3 regions of the Paenibacillus sp. P5_B5 genome follow, and region 3 is predicted to be linked to each of the others. Evidence: riboswitches for the same ligand, from Rfam matches in the RefSeq annotation. Region 3 holds a riboswitch; each other region holds the start of a gene.
What was found. A riboswitch is a leader RNA that binds a small molecule or an ion and turns the genes downstream of it on or off. The one in region 3 is predicted to bind cyclic di-AMP.

Region 1 (4,969 bases), on a different contig from region 3:
GATGCTAAGTCAGGAATAATCTTCGCTTCAAGCTCCGTTCGATCTTCAATGAGTGCTTTATACATTTCGGCAATAATCTTCACTTCGGTAAAAGTTTGAGTACCAATTACAATTTCGTTGCTAGAGCCGCAGCCCGTTAATAAAGCCATTGATGCTAGAAGTAGACTTGCTACTCCCACCTTCATCCGTTTAGGTAGCATATTGAATTCCCCCTTCTGTTCCTTTGCCGATCCTAATTAAGCCGTAACAGAACTTGTTCTGCCATAACGGCGTGCAAGTACACGCTCAAGCCAGCCAAGTAATGCATCTGCGAGCAAGGCTAACACGATCGCACCACCAGCACCAGTAACAATCAATTCGATCTTATTAACCCCAAGACCAGCAACAATTAACTGTCCTAAGCCACCTGCTCCAATAAGTGTAGCGAGTGTCGCCCAGCTGATAATATAAACGGTCGTAATCCGAATACCTGACATAATATAAGGCAGCGCAAGCGGCAATTGAACCTGCAAAATACGTTGTATCGTACTGTAGCCCATGCCCCTCGCTGACTCCAATACACTTGAATCAACTGATTGGAAGCCATCGTACGTATTACGAAGAATTGGCATGATGGAATAGAGGAAGAGCGCCATAATCGCCGGCTTCATCCCGATTCCAAGAAACGGAATAAGAACAGCTAACAAGGCTAAGCTTGGTATCGTCTGTAATAAATTCGCCAAGAAGAATACCACGCTGTTCAACCATTTGAACCTGTTATTATAGACAAGGAGAATTGCGAGTGGGATGGATACAATACAGCCTAGAAGAACAGAAATTGCCGTAATGGTTAAATGCTCCTGTAATGCCGTAAAAATATCTCCACTTCGCTCTGAAAAGAAAGTTAGTAAATCGTTCATCATTTAGCCTCCTCTCCGAGGCTCAACGCATACTGATCAATTAGAGCTGGGTAAACCTCATTCAGATGGCTGACAATACTACCTCTGGTTAGTAGTCCAACCAATCTGCCCGTGTCATCAACAACTGCAAGGTTCGATAACCGATGATTAGTCATCATCTCGACAGCTTCAGGCAAAATAGTTCCAGGAGACACCTGATAGGCAATCAGACGCATCACATCCTGTACCGTCTTGTCTTCCCCACCGAATTCATGCAGCACACGATAAATGGATACAATCCCAAGCAGCTTACGATAACGATCGACTACAAATAAGCTGTCCACCTTACGAGCCTCCATCATCTTAATTGCTTCTGCTAAACCACGATTCGGGTAGGTTGTTGCTGGCTGTGTCACCATCACATCATCCACAGTCGATACGCGCATAGGCTCTCCGAGCTGTGTTGACTCCACATTCTTCTGTCCGATGAATGTACGCACAAAATCATTCGCTGGATAACGTAAGATTGTTTCTGGTGTGCCAGCCTGTATAATTTCTCCATCCTTCATCAGTACGATGGTATCGGCGATTTTAATAGCCTCATTCATATCATGCGTAACGAAGATAATCGTCTTCTGCAAGTCCTGCTGTAGACGAATTAATTCATCTTGAAGCTGTTCACGACTAATCGGATCAAGTGCGCTGAAGGGCTCATCCATCAGAATAATATCAGGATCCGCTGCTAATGCTCGGATAACACCAATCCTCTGCTGTTGACCACCACTTAACTCTGAGGGATAACGATGACTATAAACTTCAGGTTCTAGATTAACCATCTCCATCAGTTCATTCACACGCTGATCAATTTTGCTCTGCTCCCACTTCAATAAGTGAGGAACTACCGCAACATTCTTTGCAATTGTCATATGTGGAAATAACCCTACGTTCTGAATCACGTAACCTACTTTACGTCTAAGCTCAACCGGGTTCTTCTCTGAAATATCCTCACCATTAATCAGCACTTTACCGCTCGAGGCTGTAATGAGCCGATTAATATGCTTCATTGTCGTTGACTTTCCACAACCACTCGGACCAATAATAACCGTAAGCTCACCCTTCTTAATCGTCAGATTAATGTCTTTGAGCGCTTGAAAACCATCATCATATACTTTATTGACATGTTGAAATTCAATCACATTTATTTCCCCCTATCCAAATATATAGAAAAAGACCCCAACACAAAAAAAACGACTAATGAGTCATTTTGATGTGAATTAGGGTCATTTAAAAACACAGCCTGAACAATATTAATTGTGTATCACTGCAAAAAACCCGAATATAAATTCGGGTCATGGTTGTTCAATATAAAAATATGACCCATCTTCTGCAAACGAGGTTAGCTGACGGACTCGGAATAGATGGTTTCCTACGCATGACTGCGATTCGCCCCAGAAATGGTTCCCCCGCTCCCTAAATTAGGAACTAAGCGTACCTTAATGTTATTAGAATATCCCAATTATGTCAACTCTACTATCAAATGTCTTAAAAATAGCCATTTTATGTATACCATTGGTATCAACGTTTATCATTAAATTTTGGCCAATAACGTTTGTTACTAATTTCCAAGCAGGATTAAAACAATATGACACGCTATTGGCGCGAATAATGGTAAAATAGAATAGATGCCTTACCAACCAATCCTAAGATAAAGAAGGGACTATCATGATTATTCTAAAGACGAAGCAAGAAATCGAGGACATGCGAGTTTCAGGGAAATTATTGGCTCAGTGTCATCAGGAATTGAAGAGCAAGATCAAGCCAGGTGTTACTACACTTGAAATAGATCAATTTGTTGAGAATTTCTTACGAAAACATGGAGCTACACCCGAACAAAAAGGATACCATGGATTCCCATTTGCAACCTGCGCATCCGTTAACGATGTAATCTGCCATGGATTTCCAAAGAATGAACCCTTAAAAGAAGGAGACATTGTAACAATTGACATGGTCGTCAATCTCAATGGTGCATTGTCCGATTCCGCGTGGAGCTACCGAGTAGGCGAAGTATCCGAACAAGCAGATAAGCTGCTAACTGTGACTGAAAAAAGTCTCTTTCTTGGCATTGAACAAGCGGTTGTTGGCAACCGAATTGGCGATATTGGCCATGCTATTCAGCAATATGCCGAGGCGAATGGCTTCTCCGTAGTTCGTCACTTTATTGGGCATGGAATAGGCAAAACCATGCACGAGGATCCGCAGGTACCTCACTACGGTTCCCCAGGTAAAGGCGTACGTCTTAAAGCTGGTATGGTAATTACAATTGAGCCGATGCTCAACACAGGCTCTTATCAAATCAAGATGGATAGCGATGGTTGGACCGCAAGAACTATCGATGGCGGTCTATCCGCCCAGTATGAGCATACACTTGCCATTACGGATGATGGTCCTATTATTTTGACACAGCTATAATCAGGAGTAGTTAATGAAAATGACCGGAAGAACCCTCAGGTTCGATCCGGTCATTCTTGTTAAGAGAGCGTTGTAAGGGAGAGAATAAGTAATATTAGTCTAAGTAACCAGCAATCCCCTGTTTGATCAGGTAGTCCATTTCTGCATCCAGAATGGCTTCAACCGTAATTTCGTCTAGCTTCACTTCTCGCTGACCCATAATATAATCCACAAGATCATCACTATCGATGTCCACTTCACCTTTAGCATCTGCCTTCGCGTTATCCATAAATACCTGCTCATGCTTGAGGACAAGCTTAATGTTATGTGAATCCGCCTTCGTTTTATCTGCTATGTACTGCAAGAGCTCTTGCTCGTTTAACTTCTCGCTCATGATTGTCATCTCCTAAATGTATTGATGTTGCCATTGTAACATAAGGCTTCCAAAATACGATGATTAGAATTCAATTTATAGGCTCAGCCCCAAAACCAGTGGTTAAAGATTGTCAGTGCCCATAAATGACCGCTGCGTTAACGGATTATCCTTACGATCGCTGTTGCCCCCAGATTTCTTGATCATATACCGCTTAGAGCGGTAGAAATCCGGTGGCAAAGGCGAACGCTTCGCTTCTTCAGGACAATTCCGTTCCCTCCGCTACGATCTACGTTTAGCTTTTTCTAGCAAGCACTGATTATGACTTAGAGCCCAATTTATTACCAGAAATTGTCTTTCATACAAACTTGTTAACAGGTAAATAGTTAGGTATACTAATATAGTATAAATTTAAATATTAAAGTTTATAACAACATAATTTAAGGAGGTTATCATGGAAGCCGGCAGCAGTCAAGGCCAACAACTCTTAAATGTTATGGCCAAACTTAAACAATTGCATGCTAAAACAGGCTTAAATGAGCAGATCCCTAGGGGAGAGTTTCAAATGCTGCATGTCATTTGGCACGCAATGCAAAAACAAGCCAGCGAATTGGAAGAGCAACATACTCCTCCAGGTATTAAAGTATCCGAGCTCAGTGAGCTTCTCAAAATCAGTCCTCCTTCTGTCTCCCAAATGGTCAATTTACTCGAGAACAAAGACCTCGTCGAGCGAATCAATACCAAGAATGACCGACGGGTCGTTTACATTCGGTTAACAGATCAAGGGAAATCGGTTTTAGAAGATGTCACCAAAAATTTTCTGCTTTTTACAGACGAAATCGTTCATCGATTAGGTACGGAAGAAGCCGATCACTTGATTAGACTGATTGATCGGTTATATGAAATCATTGGTGATATAAGAGCGGAGAAAGAGAATGCTAAGTAAACCAACTCAATTGTCACATTACTTAGGTGAAAGGAAGGAAGCTATCCCTGTATGAGAAAATTAATTAAGTATCTAAAACCTTTTACAGTGACATTGATTATATCGATTGCACTGCTATTCGGGCAAGCTATGGCAGACCTCAATTTGCCAAACTATATGTCCGACATCGTCAACACAGGTATTCAGCAGAACGGAATTGAGACTGCCGTGCCTGAAGCCGTTAGTCAGAATGGCTTCGCCTTAATGAAGACCTTCATGACAGATGAAGATAAAGCTACTGTTGATAACAATTATGAACTTGTATCCGCAGGTGACAAAGCCTAT
Region 2 (4,969 bases), on a different contig from region 3:
TCATTCGTTCAACAAGTGAGTGACTTTGTTGCAGATGTATTCTATGAAGTTTTACCCGAAGTCGGATTTGAAGTTAGAGATGAACAAATCTATATGGCTTTTCAACTCGAAAGAGCTTTTGCTGATAAACAGACGATATTTGCAGAGGCAGGTGTGGGAACGGGTAAAACACTTGTTTATTTATTATATACAATTTGCTATGCGAGATATAAGGGGAAACCAGCGATAATTGCCTGTGCGGATGAATCCTTAATCGAACAGCTTGTTAAGCCAGAAGGGGATATTGCGAAGCTAGCGCAGCATTTGAATCTTAAGATTGATGCGCGGCTTGGTAAATCACCAGACCAGTATCTATGCTTGAATAAGCTTGATGAAGCAAGATTTGACGATACTGAGGAAGACCTCTATCAAGGTATTCATTTGGGGCTTCCTGCTTTCGTGCATGGTAGAGAAGCGATGCAATCGTTTCACCATTATGGCGACCGCAAAGAATACCCTGAGCTAAGTGATGAAGAGTGGCATAAGATAAGCTGGGATGTGTTTCAGGATTGTCTTGTATGTGATAAAAGGCATCGCTGTGGTCAGACATTGTCCAGAGATCACTACCGTAAATCTACAGATTTAATTATATGCTCCCATGATTTCTATATGGAACATGTATGGACGTATGAGGGACGTAAGCGTGAAGGGCAGCTACCACTATTACCAGAGCATAGCGCAGTTGTATTTGATGAAGGACATTTACTTGAGTCAGCTGCGCAGAAGGCGTTGACATACAAGCTTAAGCACTCCGTATTCGAAGAAATTGTCATTCGTTTGTTACAAGGAGAGGTTCGTGAAGATCTTGCTCTTGCAATAGAAGATGCCATAACTCATAGCGAAGTGTTATTTGATCTGTTGCATCAGAATAGCGTAGCTGTGAAGGGTTCAGATCGGAAGGAAATTACTTATACAGATGAGTTAATCTATGCGATTAACCGATTTAGAAGCGCTATTGCACAGATTGAGGAAGAATTGGTACTCGAGAGCGGCGTTTATTCATTGGATGAATATCAGCTTCGGATTGTGGAAGAACATCTGGAGATGATTGGACTTGCATTAAGCTTGTACAGCCGTAAAGATCAATTAATCTCTTGGGTGATGGAGGATACCAATGGGCTTACCCTCGTCATTATGCCCAAAATGGTTAAGGAAGTGTTAGAGGAACGGGTATTCTCTCAGAAAATGCCTGTTGTATTCTCGTCCGCAACACTTTCAATTGAGGATTCATTTCATTATGTAGCTGACAATCTGGGCGTTAAACAATACCTGTCGATGTCAGTACCATCTCCTTATAACTATGCGGAGAAGATGAAAGTATTTGCGCCACAACTCAGCCAAGAAGTGAGCTCTACTGATTTATTCTCAGCAAAAATGAAAGTTGCTATAGCATCTCTTGGGCAATCGGAAGGCAGGGCACTACTCCTCTTCACTTCCAAAGAAGAGTTGAAGCAGTTTAAGCAAGAGATTGGTCGGTATGAAGCATGTCAAGCTATGAAGTTCTGGTTCGAAGGGGATCAGGAAATTAGTCATCTGATATCTGCTTTTCAAAATGATGAGCATAGCGTTTTATGTGCTGTAACCCTGTGGGAAGGTCTCGATATACCAGGCCCGTCTTTGTCTAATGTGATTATTTGGTCATTACCATTTCCTCCGAACGATCCTGTATTCTCTGCCAAGCGTCAAGCTGCCGCTGAGCCATTCACAGAGGTTGATCTGCCATATATGCTGCTTCGCCTTAGACAAGGAATAGGGCGGTTGATCAGATCTAGTGACGATCACGGTGAAGTGACCATTTTGGGACAAGAGCTGCATCATAATGAGCTGGTAAAAGAGAAGATTAAAGAAATCATGCCAACTGGTGTTAGTATGAGTGTGAGTGTGTAACATATAGCCAAAGCTAGCTAAGCCTAGTCTAGATAAAGCCTCCTATGACAGAATATAGTCTGTAGGAGGCTTACTTACGTTATGTAATTGAACTGTATAATACTCCTTTGTCATGACTTTGTAAATCGTATTTTCAAAATAATTAGTGTTTTCATAATTAATTTCCGCCCATTATTGAAGATCCCTTTTAAAACTACGAAATCATGAGTAATAGCGAGCAAATGGTATGCATCTTGTGGATCAATCGTTATTTATGTTCGCAATTATGCTTATTTGGCTCTATCTTGATTGCAGATCGACTTTACAAGTTTTGCTAGCAGGAGTAATATTCAAAACGTGATTTGAATTGATTAAGTTTCGATTCGCTGATCGCTGAATTCCCGCCTATGGGAATCGGGGGAACCAATGGGTGTAGTCATTGTACGATGTGAGAGTCGTGCATGCTGCCTCTGGGGTGAATCTTGTATGTATCCGTGAATTGCGTCACGAAATTATACATACGAGTAGGGCGACTCTCACCGCCCGAATCCGTCAGCTAACCTCGTAAGCGTGGTAACTGGGCATAAGGACGATATTTTGAATTTCTTTGCGTCAATGCTCTATGAGAGAGGATGATGAAGCTTGTGATCGTATAGCCGACCACAGGGCTTAAGTCTCTGTGGTTTTTTAGTACAATTTTTTGAAAATATTGATTCATTTATGAAAATGAATAATGCAATTGTAGTTCTTTATCGCTGAATCTCCGGGTGCAACATTTGGAGAACGGGGGAACCAATCGGTAGCTGATATCCAGCACCATGGGGTGAATCTTCTATATATTAAGAAGCATGACTGAAGTCATGAGATCTTACATATGAAGTAGGGCGACTCTTACGCCCGAATCCGACAGCTAACCTCGTAAGCGTACCAAGAGAGGCAACAATTTCGTGCGAATTAGACACGGCTAATTTAGCTGTGCTCTTCAAAGAGCCACGGGAATCGTTCCTTTCCTGTGGCTCTTTGTCTATTTCACAGTGTTAATTGTTGCTTAAATCATGTCAGGAGGAAAGACAAGTGATTGAGCAGGAAGTAATTCTCGTATCCGCCCCCAATAAAACAGGCGAGAATTTTATGAAACAATTAAAACTTAAAGGGTTACCTTTTATAGCATTATCCAATAACAAAAATGATAGTGACCGAATTAGTAAATTAGGTGCTGAACAAGTTGTAATCGTAGACAGTGGAGGACATGAGACTTGGATAATTCCAGACCTACCGATCGGCAACGTGTATTTGTTTGAAAACAGTTTTAATCTGTGTTGTCGGTATATTCAGATGTGTCGCGGCTGGACTTCTAAACCAATCTACGTCATTACACATAGCTTCAATCCAAGATTAGTGTATCGGGGACTTGGTGCTGAGTATGTGATCTATACACACAACGATGACGTTTCGTTTCTGATTCAGGATGATAGAGGGAGGGAATCCAAATGAATGATCTATATATGGTTCTTCTGCTAGCAGGTACATTTCTCGTGTTTTATGCTTTCTTAGTTTGGTGTGATCGAATTGTTGATGAATCTGGAGGAGAGCGCAAATGATGATCATCGGTATAATTGCTATTTTTGTATTTGTTTATTTAGTTTACGCGCTAGTGAATCCAGAGAAGTTCTAAATATAGGAGGAAGTTAGATGGGCATCATACAAATTATTGCAGTGATTGTGCTGTTAATCCTAATCGTTAAACCTTTAGGTACGTATATCTATCATATTTTTTCAAATCAAGCTAACCGTACCGACAAAATATTTGGTCCAATTGAGAATGTCATATACCGATTGATCGGACTCAAGAATCGTGCTGAAATGTCATGGAAACGATATGCACTCACTTTAATTGCAGTCAATATAGCTTTAGTGGCAGTGAGTTATTTGATTCTACGGATCCAGCAGATTTTACCGCTCAATCCAAGTGGAATCTCCAATATGGAATCAACACTTTCATTCAATACAGTCATTAGCTTCATGACGAATACAAACCTGCAGCATTATAGTGGTGAAACAGGATTAACCTATTTCTCACAAATGGCCGTGATTATCATGATGATGTTCACTTCTGCCGCAACCGGTATTATTGTAGCTATTGCATTTATCCGGGGATTAACTAGTAAAGGCAAAACGCTCGGTAATTTTTTCGTAGACTTTGTCAAAGCACATATTCGCTTACTAATTCCACTCGCGATTATCGTGACTCTAGTTCTAGTAGCATTAAAAGTACCTCAAACCTTCAGTCCTAGCATTCAAGCAACAACAATTGAAGGGCAAACACAGCAAATACCTGTTGGACCTGTCGCTTCACTAGTTTCGATCAAGCATTTAGGTACGAATGGGGGTGGATTCTTCGGAGTCAATTCATCTCATCCATTTGAGAATCCGAGTCCACTAACGAATGTACTAGAAATTTTGTCGATGTGGTGTATACCAGCTGCACTGACCTTCACATTTGGTAAATTCGCTCGCAATAAGAAGCAAGGCTGGATTATTTTTGGCACGATGCTATTCTTGTTCGTCTCGTTCTTATCGCTTGCTTATTATTCGGAGAGTCAGGGAAATCCTGCAATTAACGCACTCGGTATAAATGCAACTCAGGGTAGTATGGAAGGTAAGGAAGTTCGATTCGGTATTCCGCAATCCGCCTTGTTTACAACCGTTACAACAGCAGCTACCACGGGGTCAGTTAACAATATGCACGATACATTGACGCCACTTGGCGGACTCGTCCCGCTAGGATTAATGATGTTAAATAGTGTTTTTGGCGGCGATGGTGTTGGACTTGTGAACATGCTCATGTATGCCATTCTAGCCGTATTCCTTTGTGGATTGATGGTTGGACGTACACCTGAGTTCTTGGGTCGCAAAATTGAAGCACGAGAGATGAAGCTTATAGCAATTGCCATATTAGTGCATCCGCTCATCATTCTAGGACCAACAGCTATTGCTTTGGTATCCGATTTAGGAACCGCAGCAATTACGAACACAGGGTTTCATGGTATATCCCAAGTTCTCT
Region 3 (4,969 bases):
GAATGGCTTTATTGCCGCATGGAAACAACCATTTGTAGTCGTTACTCTGTTCCTGTACCAGCTAATATGGAGCGTCATTTTGTATAAATTAATTAGTTCTATCATCGTACCGATCCTACACCGATATCCGAATGCTGAACAAGGTTCAATGGCTAAGCGCCTATTCTTTGCTGAAGGACAATTTCAATTATTAAAAACCGATCTACCTTACACCTTCGTCTGGCTCGGACTTGGCTTACTAGCCATCAGAATGATCCTACATCCTGTGCTGAATGCTGGCGTCTATTACTCTTTAGCAAATAAACAATTAAATTCCGGTTATCGATTTGTTACAGGCATTAAGCAACTTACTTTACCTTATCTACTTTATTATCTGATTCAAACGACTCTTACCGTCCTCCCCATCATTTGGTTATGGCCAAAATTTGCAGCAATCGTTTCACTTGGTACCAATTTCACACAACTTGGAATAGATTTATTACCTTGGTTAGGCGGTTATCTGGTTTACGTCTATCTCGTGCACTTTTGTTTTATGTATATTCAATTCGGTCGAGTGCATCAAGTTAGAGCGTTCCCCTCTCTATTCAAGTTATTGCGATCCAGTCCTACTATCATTTATTTAGCGCTAATTCTTCTACTTATAACAGGTGCCTTTACGATAGCAGCTTATACGGCTTCTTATATTTGGGCAGGCTTTCTTGCCTTAATTGTGTATCAAATATTCCCGCTACTGAATATGTTCTTTCGTGTATGGTCAATTGCGTCACAATACGAGCTATGGAGTACTAGAGTAAGCAAGCATTAAATAAATGAATATCTACATTCGTTCCCTTGAAAAACACCCTCGACGCTCATCGAGGGTGTTTCATTTTTGGACCATTACACTATATACGAATTTATTGAAATATTGTAAAATTTAATTAATATAATAATAGTTTCAAAGATTATTAGCATTATAAATAAGTTTCACGAATTTAGATTATTTTGTGAACATTATGTGACAAAAGAGGTTTTATTTGTGTAGTGTCGAATTGATATCCTTTGTGAAGTAATAAAACTAAATGCCGAGTTCCTGCTTTATGTGGGGAAACGGGGGAACCATACTTTGGGTGAATTGATCTCGATTTAGAGTGATCATAGGGAACCTTCAACCGAACCCTTAGCTAACCTCGTAGGCACCGGAAGGGGCTTTATATTTGAAGAAGTTAGTAACAATGCTGTGTAGTTTGGTGCTTGTACTTAGCTTTGGTACTGGAAGCGTTTTCGCTTCTAGCACGCTCGATAAGACAGTTGAAGAATTGCTTGGAACGAAATACGTTGCTGGAGGAAGCACTACTAAAGGTTTTGATTGCTCCGGATTTACATCGTATGTGTTCAAACAATTTGGAATCAAACTATCTCGCTCATCCGACGACCAAAGCCTAGATGGTGTTAAGATCAAGAAAGCAGACCTTATACCTGGCGATCTAGTGTTCTTTGACACTAACAGCAGTGTCAACAACGGAACAATCTCACACGTAGGTATTTATTTGGGAGATGACGTTTTTGTACATGCTGCGTCTGGATCCAAAAAGCAAGCAGGTCGTGTAATGAAGAACAAGCTCAGCGAGAAATATTACGCTAACAGCTATGTTACCGCTGCACGCGTGCTGAGTGAAGACGAGTTCAAGAAGCTAGCTAGCGAGCTCGTGCAAGCGGCAAAGGAAGAAACTAAAGTCGAAGTCAAGTAAGAAGCATAAAGGTTTCAATAAAACCTCATTCATCCATTTCTATGGATAAATGGGGTTTTATTGTGTTTACATGAGGGTTCCATTAGCTTCATGGTCTAAGACGAAACGTAGCGCCTTCTACTTTTTAGCAAAATGATCAGCGCGATTGGCAATAAGATTAACACAAGCAATAAACTCATGATGATATCTTGGGTATTAATCAGCCGTTCAGCGAATAAACGATAATAGGTATAAACGGAATATGGTAATACAACGATAATAGACGTAACAACGCCTGGTGTATAAATTCGGAAATAAATCGTTTGACCAACATGTGTAAACACATGGACAAAGAAAACATGAAGAAGTACTAAGAATAATAGGTAAACCTTGAAGAAGACCGTAATTGCTGTCACAGTCACGATCGTTATATAGACCCATAATACGTCCTTTGCAAAGTGATGTGTATTCATTTGAAAGGAAGAATGGTACATTGGCTGAGCAAAGCGGGGTAATCGTTTATATACCCCCTCTCCCTTCGTCTTTATCCATTGCTCAATCGTTAGAATCTCTTCGAAGTCATGGAACATAAACAGAATCGGAAATAACCACAGCAAGCTTAACAAGTGAATTTGAGAATCAAGGGTTTCTAAGATCATCCTGATCCAGCTCCTATCTTTTCAATAAAATTCCGTTGAGGAATAAATTTGCAAACTGCTGACCCAATTCCTCTTTCGATCTCTCTTCAGTAATACTAAAGCGATACACTAGTCTCTCAACCGATGCAATGACTGATTCAGCCACAATCTCCGGATCTACGATAGGATTCACAATACCTAGTGACTGGTTGTTCTTCATATTTCCTACAATTCGGTCAACCAACTGCTTCCGAAATCGCTCACTCTCTGCTGTCCCCTGCAAAGCAATTTTGGTCGCATTCACATTCTGACTCAAGAGATCAAACAAACGGATAAAGGTTCCCGTAACATAAGTCTGTAGTTCTCCCTCTGGCAATTGACCTGCTTGCCTTCCTGCATCACTGTATGTCAGCATCATGCGCTCGAATTTATCCAGTATTTCCTTTAGAATGTCATCCTTGCTTTTGAAATAAAGATAGAATGCTGCCTGCGTGAGACCTGCATTAGCCACGATTTGACTCACCGTTGTAGCCGAGACTCCTTTCAAAGCAAATAATTCTTCTGCAGAGTCAAGCAACCTCCCTCTACTCAGTTCTCCCTTAGATGTAAGCATCATTTCAACTCCCCCTTAAAAAACTAACTAATTAGTTAGTTATATGATAACTATAATTTTCGGAAAAGTAAATGCCAACCTGATTAATTCTTAGATTTTTGAAAATTTAGATAAATTATTGCAATGCTTGTGATAAAATGTAACTGAGAAATCTAGTTCAAGAAGATTTTAATAACTTGTAAAATACATTAGCATTGCTTAGTGATATAGGAGGAATAACATTGCTACATCCCGATCAGGCTTATCCCATGCTGGATCAGCTATCCCCCGAAGAACTGCAGCAATTAGATCCAGAGATACAAGAGCATCAATACTCAGTGGGTCAACTGATCATGGAGCATGGCGCAGTTAGTGAGCATGTCCATATTATTGTGTCAGGTCAAGCTCGCGTATTTATAGAGCACGAAACGAAGGTTGAACTAGCTATATTGCAAAGTGGACAATTCTTTGGCGAGATGTCTTGTTTGACGGGAGACCCTGTGAGTGCGTATGTTGAAGCCGTTACTAATGTCCATACGATTACAGTATCTCGTACGGGTATGCTGCTGTTAATGGATAAGAATGCTGATTTCCGCAAACAGTTGATTGAAGCTATGATCAAACGAATTCAGGGCTCCAACGAGCGTCTGTTAGAGGAGCATACGAAGAGTCTATTACTTATGAAACAGCATGAAACCGAGGAGCAAGAACGCTATGGCGAGCTTATCGGGGTAAGTCCAGCCATGCAACAGCTACTAATACATATCGAACGCTTATCCATCAGACAAGAGCATGTTGTCATTGTAGGTGAGGATGGCACAGGTAAGATGAATGTTGCTAGAAAGCTCCATTACACAACAACACAGGGACACTATCCATTATTGACCCTTAGTAGGAATGACTTTGATTTACTTACTTGGGATACGAAAGTACGCGCAGCTAAAGGCGGTACCATCATCATAGAACAAGGGGATCAGTTACCTCATGATATTCTCAAACAACTCATAGAAACCAGTACACAGACTCGAATTGTGATAACCACTACAGTGGACTTAAACCTGCCTAACATTTCGACGCTCCGCATCCCCCCTCTTCGCGAAAGGGTTGAGGATATTCCCTTATTAGCCCAATATTTTGCTAGAAAAGCAGGTGCTGTGCAAGAAGAAATGGCGATCTCTCAGGATGCATTACGGCTACTTAGTCTTTTCCCCTACTTAACTAATAATGTTGAGGAATTACGGAGAATTGTACAGGAAGCCTATATTCTAAGTGAGGGGCGTACGATTTATAGCAATCATCTGCGTTTTGGCCGAATACGCAAGGCTGGAGAAAGACCAACTATCGGACTAGCTTTAGGTAGTGGTTCACTCAGAGGAATGGCTCATCTTGGTGTATTGCGCGTACTCGAGGAAGAGGGTATTCCGATTGATATGATCGCTGGGACAAGTGTCGGTTCTTTAGTTGGTGGTGCTTATGCAGCTGGAATACCAGTCGAGGAGTGCGTACGTATTCTCTCATCGTTGAGCTGGGGGAAATTAGTTAGACCAACCTTACCCAAACGTTCATTTGTTCATAATACACCGATGATTGGATTTATCGAGCAGCATCTAGGTGTCTTAAATATTGAAGATCTACCCATTCCCTTTGCTGCCGTCGCATCAGATGCCTCGACAGGAGAAGCTCACATCATGCGAAAAGGCTTACTAGCTCATGCGATCAGTGCAAGTACAGCAATCCCTGCCATTATGCGCCCAGTGCAATATCAAGGTAAGACCCTTGTCGATGGAGCAGTCGTCCATCCCGTACCAGCAGCGCTAGTCAAAAGTATGGGAGCTGATATCGTGATTGCTGTAAACGTATGCACGGAGTCATTCGCTAAGGGAGCATCAAGAAATTTTATCGATTCATTAATGAATACCATCGATATGATGAGCGCCAAGATGGTGAAGGAAGAGCTTCAGCTCGCGGATGTCGTATTGCGTCCTGATCTTGGTTACTATCAAATCAGCTTCAAGGATTCGGCATTTTGT

Region 1: it holds a riboswitch for cyclic di-AMP, as region 3 does, so the genes downstream of both, AC1DOK_RS03915 (betaine/proline/choline family ABC transporter ATP-binding protein) here and AC1DOK_RS18240 (C40 family peptidase) in region 3, are expected to answer to the same signal.
Region 2: it holds a riboswitch for cyclic di-AMP, as region 3 does, so the genes downstream of both, AC1DOK_RS15490 (hypothetical protein) here and AC1DOK_RS18240 (C40 family peptidase) in region 3, are expected to answer to the same signal.

Annotation. Positions count from the first base shown of each region.
Region 1 is NZ_JBFULK010000002.1:267,904-272,872, reverse strand. It holds gene AC1DOK_RS03925 (glycine betaine ABC transporter substrate-binding protein) at 1-200, opposite strand, end outside; gene AC1DOK_RS03920 (ABC transporter permease) at 237-899, opposite strand; gene AC1DOK_RS03915 (betaine/proline/choline family ABC transporter ATP-binding protein) at 899-2,074, opposite strand; cyclic di-AMP (ydaO/yuaA leader) riboswitch at 2,249-2,377, opposite strand; gene map (type I methionyl aminopeptidase) at 2,601-3,347, shown strand; gene AC1DOK_RS03905 (hypothetical protein) at 3,442-3,720, opposite strand; gene AC1DOK_RS03900 (MarR family winged helix-turn-helix transcriptional regulator) at 4,154-4,645, shown strand; gene AC1DOK_RS03895 (ABC transporter ATP-binding protein) at 4,697-4,969, shown strand, end outside.
Region 2 is NZ_JBFULK010000011.1:84,567-89,535, forward strand. It holds gene AC1DOK_RS15485 (ATP-dependent DNA helicase) at 1-1,926, shown strand, start outside; cyclic di-AMP (ydaO/yuaA leader) riboswitch at 2,287-2,492, shown strand; cyclic di-AMP (ydaO/yuaA leader) riboswitch at 2,649-2,846, shown strand; gene AC1DOK_RS15490 (hypothetical protein) at 2,980-3,399, shown strand; gene kdpF (K(+)-transporting ATPase subunit F) at 3,506-3,580, shown strand; gene kdpA (potassium-transporting ATPase subunit KdpA) at 3,598-4,969, shown strand, end outside.
Region 3 is NZ_JBFULK010000014.1:134,743-139,711, reverse strand. It holds gene AC1DOK_RS18245 (hypothetical protein) at 1-805, shown strand, start outside; cyclic di-AMP (ydaO/yuaA leader) riboswitch at 1,053-1,193, shown strand; gene AC1DOK_RS18240 (C40 family peptidase) at 1,197-1,730, shown strand; gene AC1DOK_RS18235 (HXXEE domain-containing protein) at 1,826-2,368, opposite strand; gene AC1DOK_RS18230 (TetR/AcrR family transcriptional regulator) at 2,382-2,963, opposite strand; gene AC1DOK_RS18225 (patatin-like phospholipase family protein) at 3,182-4,969, shown strand, end outside.